DNA from 2 places in the Luteibacter sp. TLI7-4A genome. Region 1 is predicted to be linked to the other one. Evidence: riboswitches for the same ligand, from Rfam matches in the RefSeq annotation. Region 1 holds a riboswitch; the other holds the start of a gene.
What was found. Region 1 has a riboswitch for thiamine pyrophosphate ahead of thiC (phosphomethylpyrimidine synthase ThiC). Riboswitches for the same ligand answer to the same signal wherever they lie in the genome.
Positions count from the first base shown of each region.

Region 2: another riboswitch for thiamine pyrophosphate. It lies ahead of ACR9Y6_RS13070 (TonB-dependent siderophore receptor); the one in region 1 lies ahead of thiC (phosphomethylpyrimidine synthase ThiC).

Region 1 is NZ_JBPGWO010000001.1:4,054,114-4,061,667, forward strand. It holds gene waaA (lipid IV(A) 3-deoxy-D-manno-octulosonic acid transferase) at 1-1,149, shown strand, start outside; gene ACR9Y6_RS17770 (hypothetical protein) at 1,209-1,547, opposite strand; gene ACR9Y6_RS17775 (TolC family outer membrane protein) at 1,834-3,231, opposite strand; gene ACR9Y6_RS17780 (protein-L-isoaspartate O-methyltransferase family protein) at 3,267-3,926, opposite strand; gene ACR9Y6_RS17785 (TetR/AcrR family transcriptional regulator) at 4,269-4,934, shown strand; TPP riboswitch at 4,969-5,068, shown strand; gene thiC (phosphomethylpyrimidine synthase ThiC) at 5,150-7,021, shown strand; gene ACR9Y6_RS17795 (ferritin-like domain-containing protein) at 7,219-7,554, shown strand, end outside.
Region 2 is NZ_JBPGWO010000001.1:2,958,421-2,965,974, reverse strand. It holds gene bufB (MNIO family bufferin maturase) at 1-474, shown strand, start outside; gene ACR9Y6_RS13100 (HvfC/BufC family peptide modification chaperone) at 471-1,205, shown strand; gene ACR9Y6_RS13095 (DoxX family protein) at 1,215-1,685, shown strand; gene bufA2 (BufA2 family periplasmic bufferin-type metallophore) at 1,775-2,044, shown strand; gene bufB (MNIO family bufferin maturase) at 2,106-2,948, shown strand; gene ACR9Y6_RS13080 (HvfC/BufC family peptide modification chaperone) at 2,945-3,679, shown strand; gene ACR9Y6_RS13075 (phosphotransferase enzyme family protein) at 3,700-4,833, shown strand; TPP riboswitch at 4,855-4,951, shown strand; gene ACR9Y6_RS13070 (TonB-dependent siderophore receptor) at 5,009-7,192, shown strand; gene pnuC (nicotinamide riboside transporter PnuC) at 7,182-7,554, shown strand, end outside.

The DNA.
Region 1 (7,554 bases):
CGCTTCCGCGAACCACGGCTGGCCGGCTGCCTCTGGGTGCATGCGGTATCGGTGGGCGAGGTGAATGCGGCCGAGCCGCTGGTGAAGGCGCTGATGGAGGCCTACCCGCAGGCACCGATGCTGGTGACCACGGTGACTCCGACAGGCTCGGAGCGTGTCCGCCAGCTCTTCGGCGACAGCGTGCACAGTGTCTACCTCCCTTACGACCTGCCGTTCGCCGTGAAGCGTTTCCTGCGCAGCACCCGGCCGCGGCTGGCGGTGATCGTGGAGACGGAGATCTGGCCGAACCTTTATTTCGCCTGCCGCCGCCACGGCATTCCGCTGCTGATCGCCAACGCGAGGCTTTCCGAGCGTTCGTTGCGCGGCTATGCGCGGATGAGTTCGCTGGTGAAGCGCGCGTTGCGTTGCGTCAGCCACATCGCCGCGCAGTCGCGTACCGACGCGGCGCGCTACCGCCTGTTGGGCGCGGAGCCCAGCCAGCTCACGGTCTGCGGCAACCTCAAGTTCGACATGCCCGTGCCGCAGGCCGCACTCGAGGCGGGCACGGCGATGCGGGAGGCCTGGGGGACCGGGCGTCCCGTATGGATCGCCGCCAGTACCCATGAAGGCGAAGAGATGTGCGTGCTCGAAGCCCACCTCGACGTCATGCGCCGCCTGCCCGACGCCCTGCTGCTGATCGCCCCGCGTCATCCCGAGCGCTTCAAGGCCGTGGAGGCGTCCGTGCGCAGCCTGGGATTCCAGGTCGCCACGCGCAGCGGTGACGGCGTTCCCAGCCACACCACGCAGTGTTTCGTCATCGATTCGATGGGCGAGTTGCTGCGCTTCTTCGCTTCGGCCGACGTCGCCTTCGTGGGCGGTAGCCTGGTGTCGATCGGCGGCCACAACGTCCTCGAACCGGCGGCGCTGGGCAAGCCCGTGCTGGTCGGTCCGTACACGTTCAATTTCGAGGAAATCACCCAGGCCCTGCTCGACGAAGAGGGTGGGCAGCGGGTGAACGATGGCGACGAGCTTGGCGAACAGGTGCTGTCGCTGCTGCGCGATCCTGTCCGGCGTCGGCACATGGGCGAGGCGGCACGTCATGTGTTCGACAGCGAGCGGGGCTCGGTCGGCAAGGTGATGAAGCTGGTCGACAGCCTGCTGCAGGAATAACCGCGCCCGCCATGTCCTCGACGGCGGGCGCGGCTTCGGCGATGGAGCGGGCCGTTGCGTTACCGCAGGATCGAGGCGCCAGGGCGCGAGAGGTCAGCGACCGGCCGCGGCGGAACCTCGGGGCGCGTCGGTTTGCACACGACGGTGGCCTTCAGGAAATGCATGTTGGCCGCCGCGCCCCAGCCACCGATGTAGTCGTAGCGCACGCTGGCGACAAAACCGCCTTCCGCGTCGCATTTCCTGGGAGCCTCGGCCATGACGTGGTCGTAGGCCTGTCGCTTGCCGCTGCCGTGGTAGGTCAATTCGTACTCGTACGGTTCGTACGGATCGGATTCGGCGTTCGCGGCCGTGGCGAAGGAGGCCAGCGCGAGGGCGCCGATGAGGAAGGGGATTTTCATGATCGTCCTTGGTCGTGATCGCCCGGAACGGGCTGACGAATGATGTATCCAGCGCAGTGGCGCCAATGCAGGCGATAGACTCAGGAAGCTGTAGTCCGATTCCGGAGCGATGCCAAGGCAAAGCTAAGGAAGTGACGGGAGCCGACCCTGCCGGCGATGGGTGCTTGCCTCGACTGGCCCGCTGCCGCGGGATCGCCGACAGGGTCGGCTCCCGCCAAAGATCATAAAAAAGGGCCCGCGTTCATCACGCGGGCCCTTTTCTTCTTCCATCGCGCGCCTGGCGAAATTACTGCAGCAGCGCGTTGATCGCTTCGAGGTCCTTCACGTCCACCGTGCCCGCGGTCTGCTTGAGCAGCAGCTTGTCGAGGATGAACTGATGGCGGGCCTGCGAATAGTCGCTGAGCGCCTGGGTGAGGTTCTGCTGCGCGATCAGCACGTCGACGATGGTGCGCGTGCCGACTTCGAAGCCGGCCTGCGTGGCGTCGCGTGCGCTTTCGGACGACTCGACGGCCGCCTTGGTCGCCTCGACCTTGCTGATGCCGGCGACGACCGAGCGGTAGTAGTTCAGCGTGTCGCGCACGACCTGGCGGCGGGACGACTCCAGGGAATCCTGTGCCGCGTCACGCTGGTAGATCGACTGGCGCACGCGGGACTGGGTGGCGCCGCCGGAGAAGATCGGCACGTTGAGGGTCAGGCCCACGCTGGTCGCTCCGCGGCCGTTGCTGCTGCCGAGCGTGCCCGCGCTGGAAGCGGTGCCGGCGTTCTGCGTCCATGCCGTGCTCTTGCTGTAGCCGACCGTCGCATCGAGCGTGGGCAGGTGGCCGGCGCGCGCGGACGAGATGCTGTGCTCCGCCGACTCGACGTTGTACTGCGAGGCGATGATGGTCGGGTTGCTCTTGACCGCCTCGGCCACCCAGGCTTTCGGATCGTTGGGCGAGGGCGGGTCCATCGGCAGCTGCTCGCGCAGCTTCTTCAGGTTGTCGGCCGGCTTGCCGGTGATCTGGGTGAGCGCCTCGCGCGAATCCGCCAGCGTGTTCTCGGCGGTGATCACCGCGGCCACGGCGGTGTCGTGCTGGGCCTTGGCGTCCTGCACGTCGGTGATCGCGGAAAGGCCCACGTCGAAACGCTGCTGGGCCTGTTCGAGCTGGCGGGCCAGCGCCTGCTCGTTCGCCTTGGCGAAGGTCAGGGCGTCGTCGTTGGTCAGCACCTGGAAATAGGCGGTGGCGACGCGGGTGGCGAGCTGCTGCAAGGCCGCCTCGTAGGTGGCGTCCTGCGCCTCCGACGAGGAGCGCGCCGCCTTCAGGTCGGCGTACTTGCTGAAGTCGACCACGCTCTGGCTGATGGTGGCGCCCAGCTCGCGGGTGCGGGTGTGTCCCGCATCGGAGGTGAGCACCGGGTTGCCGGCGCCGTCGACCACCGGATTGCCGGCGGCGTCGGTGACGATCGAGCGGGAGGGCCCGTTCGGGTCGCTCTGGTTAAGGCTGAGCTGGGCATTGATCTGCGGCAGCAACAGCGCGCGGGCCTGCGTCACGCTCTCGCCGGTGGCGAGACGGGTGGAGTCGGCCTGCGACAGCACCGGGTCGTTGGCCCGTGCCTGCCGGTAGGCGTCGAGCAGGTCTTCCGCATGGCTCGCGAACGGCATCGCGGCCAATGCCAGCGCGACGGTGAGCAGCTTCAAGCGCATGGTTTCGCCTCGTGGGTGATAGGGAATCTGGTGGGTCAGAGCACGAAGCGCTTCACCGGCGCGGCATGCGCCAGGTAGGGAAGGTCCGTTTCGAACAGCGACTCCTCGCGGAAGCGGCCCTCACCCTCGTGGGTAAGGAGCACCGCCGTTTGCGCGGGTGAGTCGCCGCGTACCACGAACATGCGCCCGCCAGGCTTCAGCCAGCGCACGAACTTCTCGGGCACCGTGTGCACGGCTCCCGTGACCACGACGGCGTCGAAAACGCCCGTGGGCTTGTAACCGTTGACGGCCTCGGCGGTTTCCAGCGAGACGTTCGTCACCACCGCGGCGGCCAGGCGCTGGCGCGCGGCCTCGACGAAATCGGCGTGCATGTCGATGCTGGTGACCTTGCCAGCCAGGCGGGCCAGGCAGGCGGTGAGGTAACCCGAACCCGTGCCGATCTCCAGGACCTCGTCGGTCTTGTTGAGCGCCAGGGCCTGGAGCACGCGGCCCTCGATCACTGGCTTCATCATCACCTCGCCATGCCCAAGGGGCAGGGTGAGGTCGGCGAATGCCACGTTCCGGTGGGCCGGCGCAACGAAATCCTCGCGGCGCACGATCTTCAGGGTCTCGAGGACGTCGGCGTCGAGGACTTCCCAGGGGCGAACCTGGTTCTCGACCATGTTCTGCCGCGCCTGCTCGAAATTCATCGCCATGTGTTGGATCCCGTACGAAAGCTGCAAAAAGATTCGGAAGGATAAGCGCTTAGCGCCCGTTTTCCCAATGTGTTAAGGCTGCGGTGCCGACGCCATCCGGCGAAGTGCCGGAAGTCACCGGACCGGCCTGACGGAAGTCATGGTCCACGCCGCCGGTAACGTACGCCGGCGCCTGAACGGGCGCCGGCGCCCACCCTTGGCCGCCATGGGTAACCGCCCGAACGCCCCCACTTGTCATTCTAAGGTAGACGAGCGGTGCGGCCAGCGTTTTTCCGGCCTGCTGGAAATAACTGAACCGCTGCGTATAATAAAGTCATAATTTCTGTTTGTGAAGGTGCAGCCATGAACGCCAGCCCGAAACTGAAGACCCAGGGTCCGGGGCGTCCGAAGGACATGGAGAAGCGCGCGGCCATCCTCGACGCGGCCAAGTCGCTCTTCACCCATGGCGGCTTCGCGGGCACCAGCATGGATGCCGTCGCGGCTTCCGCCGGCGTTTCCAAGCTCACCGTGTACAGCCATTTCGGCGACAAGGACAACCTCTTCCGCGAGGTCATCCGCGCGCACGTGCAGGAACGCCTGCCGGACGACCTGTTCGATTTCAATCCGGGCGCCGACATCCGCGTCACCCTGACCAACATCGCCAGCCGCCATGCGGCGATGGAAACCAACACGGAATCGGTGGGCACCTTCCGCGCGATCCTCTCCGACTGCCAGTCGGGCGGCAATCCGCGTTTCGGCCGCCTGGTATGGGAAGAGGGTCCGGCGCGCATGCACAAGTTGATGCAACGCCTGCTCGAGGGCGCCGCATCGCGCGGTCAGCTCGACATCCCCGACGTGTCGCGTGCCACCACCCAGTTCCTCGCCCTGCTCAAGGGCGACCTCCTGATCCGGCGCCTGTTCGGTTGCGAAGACTGCGCCGTGCAGTTCGCCGAAGAGGTCAAGGCCAATGCCCTGGCCGCGGTGGACATGTTCATGCGCGCGTACTCGCCGCGCCACGTGAGCGTCTGACGCTCGCTTCCCGGCCCGCTTCGTGGTTGAATCCCCGGCGAAGCGGGGGTGCCCATGCGATACGCGCGGGCTGAGAGAGTCCCTTCGAACCTGATCCGGTCCGTACCGGCGTAGGAAGCTTCGTCCACGGTCGACGTGCGTGCCCTCCTGGCACGTGTCGTGCCTCGTGACGGCGCCGTCCGCTTCTCCCTTCCCCTGTGAGGAACGAGAAGCCGATGAATGCCTTGCCCACCGACCTGGCCCGCGCCGCGCGCGAGCTGTCCCAGTCCGTCACCGCGCCGATCGCCGGCTCCCGAAAGATCCACGTCACCGGCAGCCGGCCCGACCTGCGCGTGCCGATGCGCGAGATCGCCCAAGCCGCCACGCCCACCTTGTTCGGCGGCGAGGACAATCCGCCGATCGTCGTCTACGACACCTCCGGCCCGTATACCGATCCGGGACACGTGGTGGACCTGGCCGCCGGCTTGCCAACGTTGCGCGCGACCTGGATCGCCGAGCGCGGCGATGTCGAGCGCCTGGACGGGCTGTCGTCGAGCTTCGGCCGGAACAGGGCGAGCGATCCACGGCTGGATGCCATCCGCTTCGCCTCCGCGCGTGCGCCGTTGCGCGCGAAAGCGGGCGCCAACGTCACCCAGATGCACTATGCGCGGCGTGGCATCGTCACGCCGGAGATGGAATACATCGCCATCCGCGAGAACCAGCTTGTCGATGCGCTGGCCGACAGCACGCTGCGCATGCAGCACCCCGGCGAGGCCTTCGGCGCCTCGCTGCCCGCGCGGATCACCCCGGAATTCGTGCGCGACGAGGTCGCGCGCGGTCGCGCGATCATCCCCGCCAACATCAATCACCCGGAAGCCGAGCCGATGATCATCGGCCGTAACTTCCTCACCAAGGTCAACGCCAACATCGGCAACAGCGCGGTGAGCTCGGGCATCGCGGAGGAAGTGGAGAAGCTGGTCTGGGCGATCCGCTGGGGCGGCGACACCGTGATGGACCTCTCCACGGGCAAGCACATCCACGAGACGCGCGAGTGGATCATCCGTAATTCGCCGGTGCCCATCGGCACCGTGCCGATCTACCAGGCGCTGGAGAAGGTCGGTGGCGTGGCGGAGGACCTCACCTGGGAAATCTTCCGCGACACGCTGATCGAGCAGGCCGAGCAGGGCGTGGATTATTTCACCATCCACGCCGGCGTATTGCTGCGCTTCGTCCCGCTCACGGCGAAGCGCGTCACCGGCATCGTCTCGCGCGGTGGCTCGATCATGGCCAAGTGGTGTCTTGCGCACCATCGCGAGAATTTCCTCTACACGCATTTCGAGGACATCTGCGAGATCATGAAGGCTTACGACGTGTCCTTCAGCCTCGGCGACGGATTGCGTCCGGGGTGCGTGGCCGATGCGAACGATGCCGCGCAGTTCGGCGAACTGGATACGCTCGGCGAACTCACGCAGCTGGCCTGGAAACACGACGTGCAGTGCATGATCGAAGGCCCCGGGCACGTGCCCATGCATCTCATCAAGGAGAACATGGAGCGCCAGCTGGAGAAGTGCCATGAAGCACCGTTCTATACGCTGGGACCGCTGACCACCGATATCGCGCCCGGATACGACCACATCACCAGCGCGATCGGCGCGGCGATGATCGGCTGGTTCGGCACCGCCATGCTTTGCTATGTCACGCCGAAGGAACACCTGGGCCTGCCCAACCGGCAGGACGTGCGCGATGGCATCATCGCGTACAAGATCGCCGCGCACGCGGCCGACCTCGCCAAGGGCCACCCGGGCGCGCAGGTGCGCGACAACGCCTTGTCCAAGGCCCGCTTCGAGTTCCGTTGGGACGACCAGTTCAACCTCGGCCTGGACCCGGACAAGGCGCGCGAATTCCACGACGAGACGATGCCGAAGGACGCGCACAAGTCCGCCCATTTCTGCTCGATGTGCGGGCCGAAGTTCTGCTCGATGAAGATCACCCAGGACGTGCGCGACTACGCGGCGGAACAGGGCGCGATCGCGCTGGCCGAGCGCGGCATGGCGGAGAAGTCGGCTGAATTCCTGGCGCAAGGCGCGGAGGTCTACCACAAGGCATGAGTGCCGGTGCTCCGGCGACAGCCGGTTCCCTGGTGGGGACCGATGTGCCCTGCCGGTGACAGCAGGTGCTCTGGTGACGGCCGATGCCGTGGTGGGAGCCGCTTCAGCGGCGATCCCGCCGTCATCTTCACCCGCCCTTCCCGGCAGCGGTCCTAACGTTCCCGCCATTCCTACCCACTCTCCCGAGGAGACAGGCAATGGCCAACGGCAAGCCCTTCGTCAGCGACATCGAGAACATCCGCAAGCGCGCCCGTGAACACATCGACCGTGGCGCCGTCACCACGGGATACCGTGCGGATCGCGAAACGGTGATCAAGCTGCTCAACGAAGCGCTGGCCACGGAAATCGTCTGCGTGCTGCGTTACAAGTATCACTACTACATGGCGCCGGGCATACATTCGCAAAGCGTGAAGTCGGAGTTCCTCGAACACGCCAACCAGGAACAGGCCCACGCCGACCGCATCGCCGAGCGGATCACCCAGCTCGACGGTACGCCGAACTTCAACCCGGAAGGCCTGCTGTCGCGCAGCCAC
Region 2 (7,554 bases), 1.1 Mb from region 1:
GTCGCGAACATCCTGCGCAGCCAGGAAGCGCTGGGGTGCGGCATCTCGATCGAGAATCCGGCCCACTACCTCGTGCTCGATGGCCACGACTGGAGCGAGACCGATTTCCTGGCCGAACTCGTCCGCCGGACGGGCTGTGGGTTGCTGCTCGATATCAACAACGTGCATGTCAGTGCGAATAACATCGGCATCGATGCACTTGCCTACCTGCAAGCCTTCCCACTGCACGCCGTCACCGAAATACATCTCGCCGGGCACAGCGTGGAGGGAGACCCTCCGGCGAACCTGCTGATCGATTCGCATGATGCGCCAGTGGATGAGCCCGTATGGGAACTGTACCGTCATGTGCTGTCGCGAGGCGGACCGCGCCCGACCCTGATCGAGCGTGACGGTAACCTGCCGTCGCTCGATGCAATGCTTCAGGAGTGCGCGCGCGCGGGAAGGATGCTCGAATCGCAAGGGCAGGCGGCATGAGCACCCTGGCGGATTTCCAGGCCGCCTTCGTGGAAGCGCTCCATGACGAAGCATCCACGTTCCTCCCCGCCAGCCAGTGTCCTTTCGCCGTTTACCGCCATACCGTGATGCGTGCCTGTCTCGATGCGCTGGAGGCGAATTTCCCCGCCGTGCTCTGCCTGGTCGGACGCGACTGGTTTCGTGCCGCCGCGGCGATCCACGCCACGCGGTCACCGCCGAGCGATGTGCGCCTGGCTTGTTATGGAGAAGGTTTTCCCGGGTTTCTCGAATCATTCGAACCAGCGGCGGAACTGCCTTACCTGGCGGACGTGGCCCGACTGGACCGGCTCTGGAACGAAACCCTCGATGCCGCAGACGCGGAGCCGTTCGACGTCGACCGTCTCGTGGGACTGGCGCCGTCCGCGCTGGAGGCCATGCGCCTGCGTGTTCACCCGGCGACGCGGTGGCTGGCTTCGCCTTTCCCCGTGCTGTCGATCTGGCAACCGAGCAGGGACGGCATCGCGGTCGACGGCGCGCTGGCCTGGCGCCCCGAATGCGCGATCGCCGTGCGCGTGGCTGGCGAGGTCAGCGTGCTCCCCGCATCGCCCGCCGAACTCACCTTGCTCGAGGCGTGCCGACAGGGTGCCACGCTGGGCGAGGCGGCCACCGCCGTCGCCCGGGCGCATCCGGACGCGTCCATCGAGTTCACTTTTTCCGGACTGTTGCGGTCCGGCGCCTTTGCCCATTCCTGAGGACTTGCCATGGCTTCGACCACCATCACCGTCACCGCGCGCCGATCGCTGCGCACGCGCTGGAACGCACTCGCCGACCGCGTCGAACGATGGATCGGACACGACATCCTCGCCCTCGTCGCGAGGCTGTCCATCGCCGCGGTCTTCTTTCAATCGGGCCGCACGAAAGTGGAAGGCTTGCTTACCATCACCGAGGGTACGTACGAGCTGTTCCGCAGCGAGTACAAGATCCCGCTGGTTCCGCCCGAGATCGCCGCGCACCTGTCGGCGGGCATCGAAACCTTCGTGCCGATCCTGCTCGTGCTGGGCCTGGCCACCCGTTTTTCCGCGTTCGTCCTCCTGGGGATGACCACGGTGATCGAGGTATTCGTCTATCCGGATGCCTGGCCGACCCATCTGTCCTGGGCGGCGATCCAGCTGTATCTCGTCGCCCGCGGCGGCGGTCGTCTTTCTGTCGACCGTGCCCTTGGCATCCGCTGAAAAAAAGCGTATCCAGCTGTAACCGGATGTGCCGGTGCGGCGAATTCGTCCATGCCATCCCGGCATTCCTTTCCGTACGGAGAACGACCATGCATACCGCCACCCACAGCATCGCCGCTGCCGCCGCCATCTTCGCCGTATCGGCCGCCGCGATCTCGGCGCCGGCCCACGCCGCCGAACAGGCCGCCGGCAAGACGGTACATTGCTACGGCATCAACAGCTGCAAGGGCACGTCCGACTGCAAGTCGGGCAACCACGAGTGCAAGGGCCAGAACGATTGCAAGGGCCAGGGCTTCAAGGCCGTGTCCGTGCAGGAGTGCACGGCGCAGGGCGGCAGCACCACGCCGCCGGCGAAGTAAGGGTCCTGGATCATCGCCCGGCCGCTCCGGCGGCCGGGTATTTCGTTTCGCGGAGCGTGTCATGTCCCACCCATCGCCGATCCCGTTCCATGGATTTGGACTCGGCTTGCGCATTCCGCACTACACCGATTTCCTCGAGGCGCCGCAGGCGGTCGATTTCCTCGAGGTGATCTCGGAAAACTTCATGGTCGACGGCGGCAAGCCGCTCGACGTGCTCATGCGCGTTCGCGGGAGCTATCCTGTCGCCCTGCATGGCGTGTCGATGAACATCGGTTCGTCCGACGGCGTCGACAGCCATTACCTGCGCCGCCTGCGTCGATTGGCCGACCGTGTCGAACCGCTATGGGTCTCGGACCATCTGTGCTGGACGGGCATCGATGGCCACAATTCACACGACCTGCTTCCGTTGCCCTATACCCGCGAAGCGCTCGACCTGGTCGCCGACAACGTACACGCCGCGCAAGATGCGTTGGGGCGCGCCCTGGTACTCGAGAATCCATCGACCTATATCGATTTTCCCGAGACGGCCATGGGCGAGGCGGCCTTCCTCCACGAACTCTGCGATCGTACGGGTTGCTTCCTGCTTCTGGACGTGAACAACATCTACGTCAGCGCGACGAACCACGGCTTCGATCCGGACGACTGGCTCGAACGCCTTCCGCTGGATCGCGTGCGCCAGGTCCACCTCGCTGGGCACAGCCAGGGGCGCGACATGCTCGTGGATACGCATGACGCACCCGTGCCCGACCCCGTATGGGCGTTGTATACGCGTTTCATCGAGCGACTCGGCGATGTCGCCGTGATGATCGAGCGTGACGACAGCATCCCGCCACTTCCCGAACTGCTGGCGGAAGTCGCCCACGCGCGCGACCTCGCCGATGCGGTTCGCCAGCGCGCCGCATGAACCTGCGCAACCGCCAACGCGCCTTCGCGTCCGCGCTTTTCACGGGCACCGTTCCCGAAGGCGTCGATCCCCGCGGCATGGCGGTCCACGCCAACAACTACCGTAGCCAGCTCGTGGCGTGCCTGCGCGACTCTTACGAGAAGACCGCGCTATGGCTGGGCGACGACGTCTTCGACGCGGTGGCATCGCGCTACGTCGAACGGCACGTGCCGTCGTCATGGACACTGGACGCGTACGGCGAGTCGTTCGTGCCGTTTCTCGAACGGGCCTATCCCGCGGACGACGAAGTCGCCGAGCTTGCATGGCTGGACTGGCATCTGCGTCGCGCGTTCTCGGGGCCGGACGCCGACACCATCGGAGTGGGCGATCTTGCCGCCGACGATTGGGATCGCGTGGAGATCGACTTCGTGCCGACCTTGCGCTTCCGCCCGATGCGAAGCAACGCCGTCGCCATCTGGCGCGCGATCGCCGATGGCATACCCCCTCCGGCACCCGTCGCCGTGGAGCAGGGCGTGGGCGCGCGCGTGTGGCGCAACGGGCTTTCGCCCCAGTTCGCCAGCATGACGGCGGACGAGTCCGCATGCCTCGACCTTGCCCTCACCGGGGCCACCTTCGGCGAACTATGCGAATACCTCGGTCGTACACATGACCAGGAGCGCATCACGCGCATCGCCGGCGGCTGCCTTGGTGCATGGACGGCCGAAGGCATGATCCGCGGGTTGCGTCGCTGAGACATCGCTACACTGTGTCGATGATCGATGACGCACACCTGGCCCATGGGCTCGCAGGCGACCACCTGGAGCCGGACTGGCCGCCACTGACGGAGGACGAAGTGGCGGCCGTCGTCGCGCGGATAGCGGCGCTCGGCTCGCTGGTTTCCGTCGACTGGCGCAGCCCACGGCCGCTCTCCGCGGCCGCGCTGGCGACGACATCGTCGGGTCGGGTGTTCGTTAAGCGCCATCACCGGAGCGTGCGCGACGCGCATGCGTTGGCCGAGGAGCACCGGTTCGCCGATTTCCTGCGGGCGCACGGCATCCCGGTGCCGCGCATTCTCCGGGATGGATCGGGTGCGTCCGTGTTCATCGTGGATGACTGGGTCTTCGAGCTGCATGAGCCCGCACGCGGCGTGGATGCCTACCGCGACGCGTTCTCGTGGTCGCCGATCGGCGGGGTGCGGCATGCGCATGCCGCTGGCGCCATGCTCGCACGCTTGCACGATGCCGCGGAGGGCTTCCATTCGCCGCAGCGCGCCACGCATGTCCTTATCGCGCGCGCGGAGATACTCGCCTCGCCGGACCCGCTCGCGACGATCGCATCGCAGCTGCCCGCGCGGCCCGCCTTGGCCGCGTACCTCGGCGAGCGCGACTGGCGGGGCGAGATCGCCGCGGCGATCGCTCCCTGGCACGCCCAGGTGGCAAGCGCCTTGGCGGCGCAGTCGCCTCTGTGGACCCATGGCGACTGGCATGTTTCCAACCTCTGCTGGAGCGGGTTGGACGACGAAGCGGGCATCACGGACGTGCTGGATTTCGGACTGTCGGCGGTTACGTTCGCCTTGTTCGACCTCGCCACCGCCATCGAGCGCAACGCGATCGCCTGGCTCGACATCGAGCGGGGAGATATCGCCCGTCACGACCTCGCACTGGCCATCGTCGAGGGATACCGTTCCGTCAGGCCCCTGGACGTGGTCCAGCTCCATATCCTGGCGAACCTCCTGCCCATCGTCCACCTGGATTTCGCCCTGTCCGAGGTGGAGTACTTCGAAGGGATCACCCGCCGCCGCGACCACGCCGACGTGGCTTATCACACCTTCCTGCGTGGCCACGCCGCCTGGTTCGCCGGTGTGCACGGGCAGGCCCTGCTCGCGGCCATTCGCGGCATCGCCTGACGTTTCGTGGTTCAATAGGCGTTCTAGAAGCGGGGGTGCCCGGCGAATGCCGGGCTGAGAGAGTCCCTTGGAACCTGACCCGGTTAATACCGGCGTAGGGAGCTTGCAGAGCCATGGAATCCCCACGGGGTGACATGGCTCGCCGTCGCTTCGTCCGTGAACCCCGAAGACGACGATGACCCTCACCCGTACCCCGCTCGCCCTGGCCCTGCTTTCCCTTGTCACCGTGGCACACGCCGCGGACGATGCCGCGTCGCAACCACAGCAGGCGCGCACGCTGCCCGCCGTGGACGTCCACGCGACTACCGCCAGCGGATACCGCGCCGCCGATTCCCAACTCGATACCTTCGGCAGCTTCGGCAGCGCGCCGCTGCACGATACGCCCGCGGCGATCACCGTCATCACCCGGGCGCAGATTGACGACCGCCAGCCGCGTTCGCTGAGCGAGCTGGTACGCGGCGATGCCGCGATCAACGACAACTACGCGCCGGCGGGCTACTACCAGGATGTCTCCATCCGCGGCTTCCCGCTGGATCTCGCCACCGGTTTCCGCTTCAACGGCATGATCATGTCCGCGGAACAGCTGCTGGCGCTCGAAGGCAAGGACCGCGTCGAGGTGCTGAAGGGCCTGGGCGGACTCGAGGCCGGCGTGGTCGAGCCGGGCGGCCTGGTCAACTACGTGAGCAAGCGCCCGGCGGACGTCCATACGGTCACCGTCGGTACCGATTCGCACGGGTCCAACTACGAGGCGCTGGACCTCGGTACGTGGTTCTCGCCATCGTTCGGCGTGCGCGTGAACGCGGCGAACGAGAAGACGCACTCCTACATCGAGCACGCCGATGGGCGGCGCAGCTTCATCTCGATCGCCGCCGACTGGAAGATCACGGACAAGGCCACGGTGCTGCTGGATACCGATTACCAGACCAGCGGACAGCGTTCCGCTTCCGGTTATCAGTTGCTGGGCGGCACGGTTATTCCCGCGCATCCCAGCCGTACCGAACTGCTCGGCTACCAGTCGTGGCAGCGCCCGGTGGGCATCCATTCGAGCAACACCTCGTTGCGTTTCAACTATCGCTTCGACGACAACTGGAACGCGCAGGTTTCGGCGGGCCATAGCCATACCGTGATCGACGACAACGTCGCCTTCGCCTATGGTTGCTTCTACGCCGCGTCCTGCGCTTCGGGCGCCACCCCGGGGTACTTCTTCGCCCCCAACGGCGATTACGACGTCTACGACTACCGCAGCCCGGACGACACGCGGCAGAACGACGAGTTGCGTGGCGTGCTCACCGGCACGTTCGCGACCGGTGCGCTCGATCATGAAGTCAACCTCGGCGCCTCGGCATTTCGCCGTACGGTCGACCAGCGCCCCTATGTCTACGACTACGTGGGCACCGCCAACATCGACGACCGGATCGTGCCCGCGTTCGACCCGTCGCCGAATCAGCCCGGCCCTTCCGCGCGGCGCCTGACCAGCTGGCAACGCACGTTGTTCGCGATCGATCGGATTCATCTCGACGAGGCATGGCAGGTGCTCGCGGGTGCGCGCTTCGTCCGCCTGAACGAGCGGGCGTACGACGACACCGGGGCGCTCGAGCGCACGACGCGGATGACCAAGACGTTGCCGCAGGCGGCGGTCCTCTGGCAACCGACCGCTCCACTCACGACCTACGTCAGTTACGGCGAAGGCCTGTCGCTCGGCCGCGAGGCGCCCTATTGGACGTCGAATGGCGGCACGACCCTCGCGCCGTTGCATTCGCGCCAGGTCGAGGCCGGCGTGAAGTACGCGGTCGACGATGCGCTCGACCTGCAGGCGGCCATCTACCGCATTCGCCAGTCGTACCAGTTCGCGCGTCCCGACGATACGGCGGAAGGCTTTACCTTCGTGCAGCAGGGCCAGGAAGTGCACACGGGCCTGGAACTCAACGCGGCCGGCCGCATCACCGACAACCTGCGCCTGACCGCCAGCGCGAACATCATCCGTGCCCGCGCCGAGCATACGGGCACGCCTGCCTACGAGGATCACCAGGTGGTGAACGTGCCACGCTGGCGCACGGCGGTCTATGCCGACTACAGCCTGCCGTTCGCGCCGGGACTCGCGATCCTCGGCGGCTGGCGCTACGCGGGCACCAACGTCGCCACGCCGGATGGCGCGACTCGCGTACCCGCTTACCACGTGTTCGACGCGGGACTCCGCTTCACCACGAGCATCCGTGGCCACGCGACGACGCTGCGGCTCAACGTCGACAACGTGTTCAATCACTTCTACTGGCGCGACACCGGCACGTCGGGGGGCGACAGCTATCTCTTCCCCGGCATGCCGCGGCTGGCCCGCCTGTCGATGACCTATGAACTTTGAGCTGTCCCTCTTCGAACTGTTCGCCGCGCTGGTCAGCGCGGCGGGCGTGTGGCTGACCGCGCGGCGCAGTCCCTGGTGCTGGCCGGTGGGACTGGTATCGGTGATCGCGTACGCATGGATCTTCGTCGACGCGAAACTCTATTCCGACACCATCCTGCAAGCGATCTTCGCCGTGCTGATCCTCTATGGCTGGCATCGCTGGGTGCGCAACCTCGACGGCAGCGGCCATGTTCGCGTGGCCGCGCTGGAGACCCGCAGCGCGATGGTGCACCTGACCGTCGGTGCGGCGGCGGCATTGGCGCTGGGTTATGCGATGCATCGCTATACCGACGCCTCGCTGCCCTGGCTGGACGCCGCGTTGA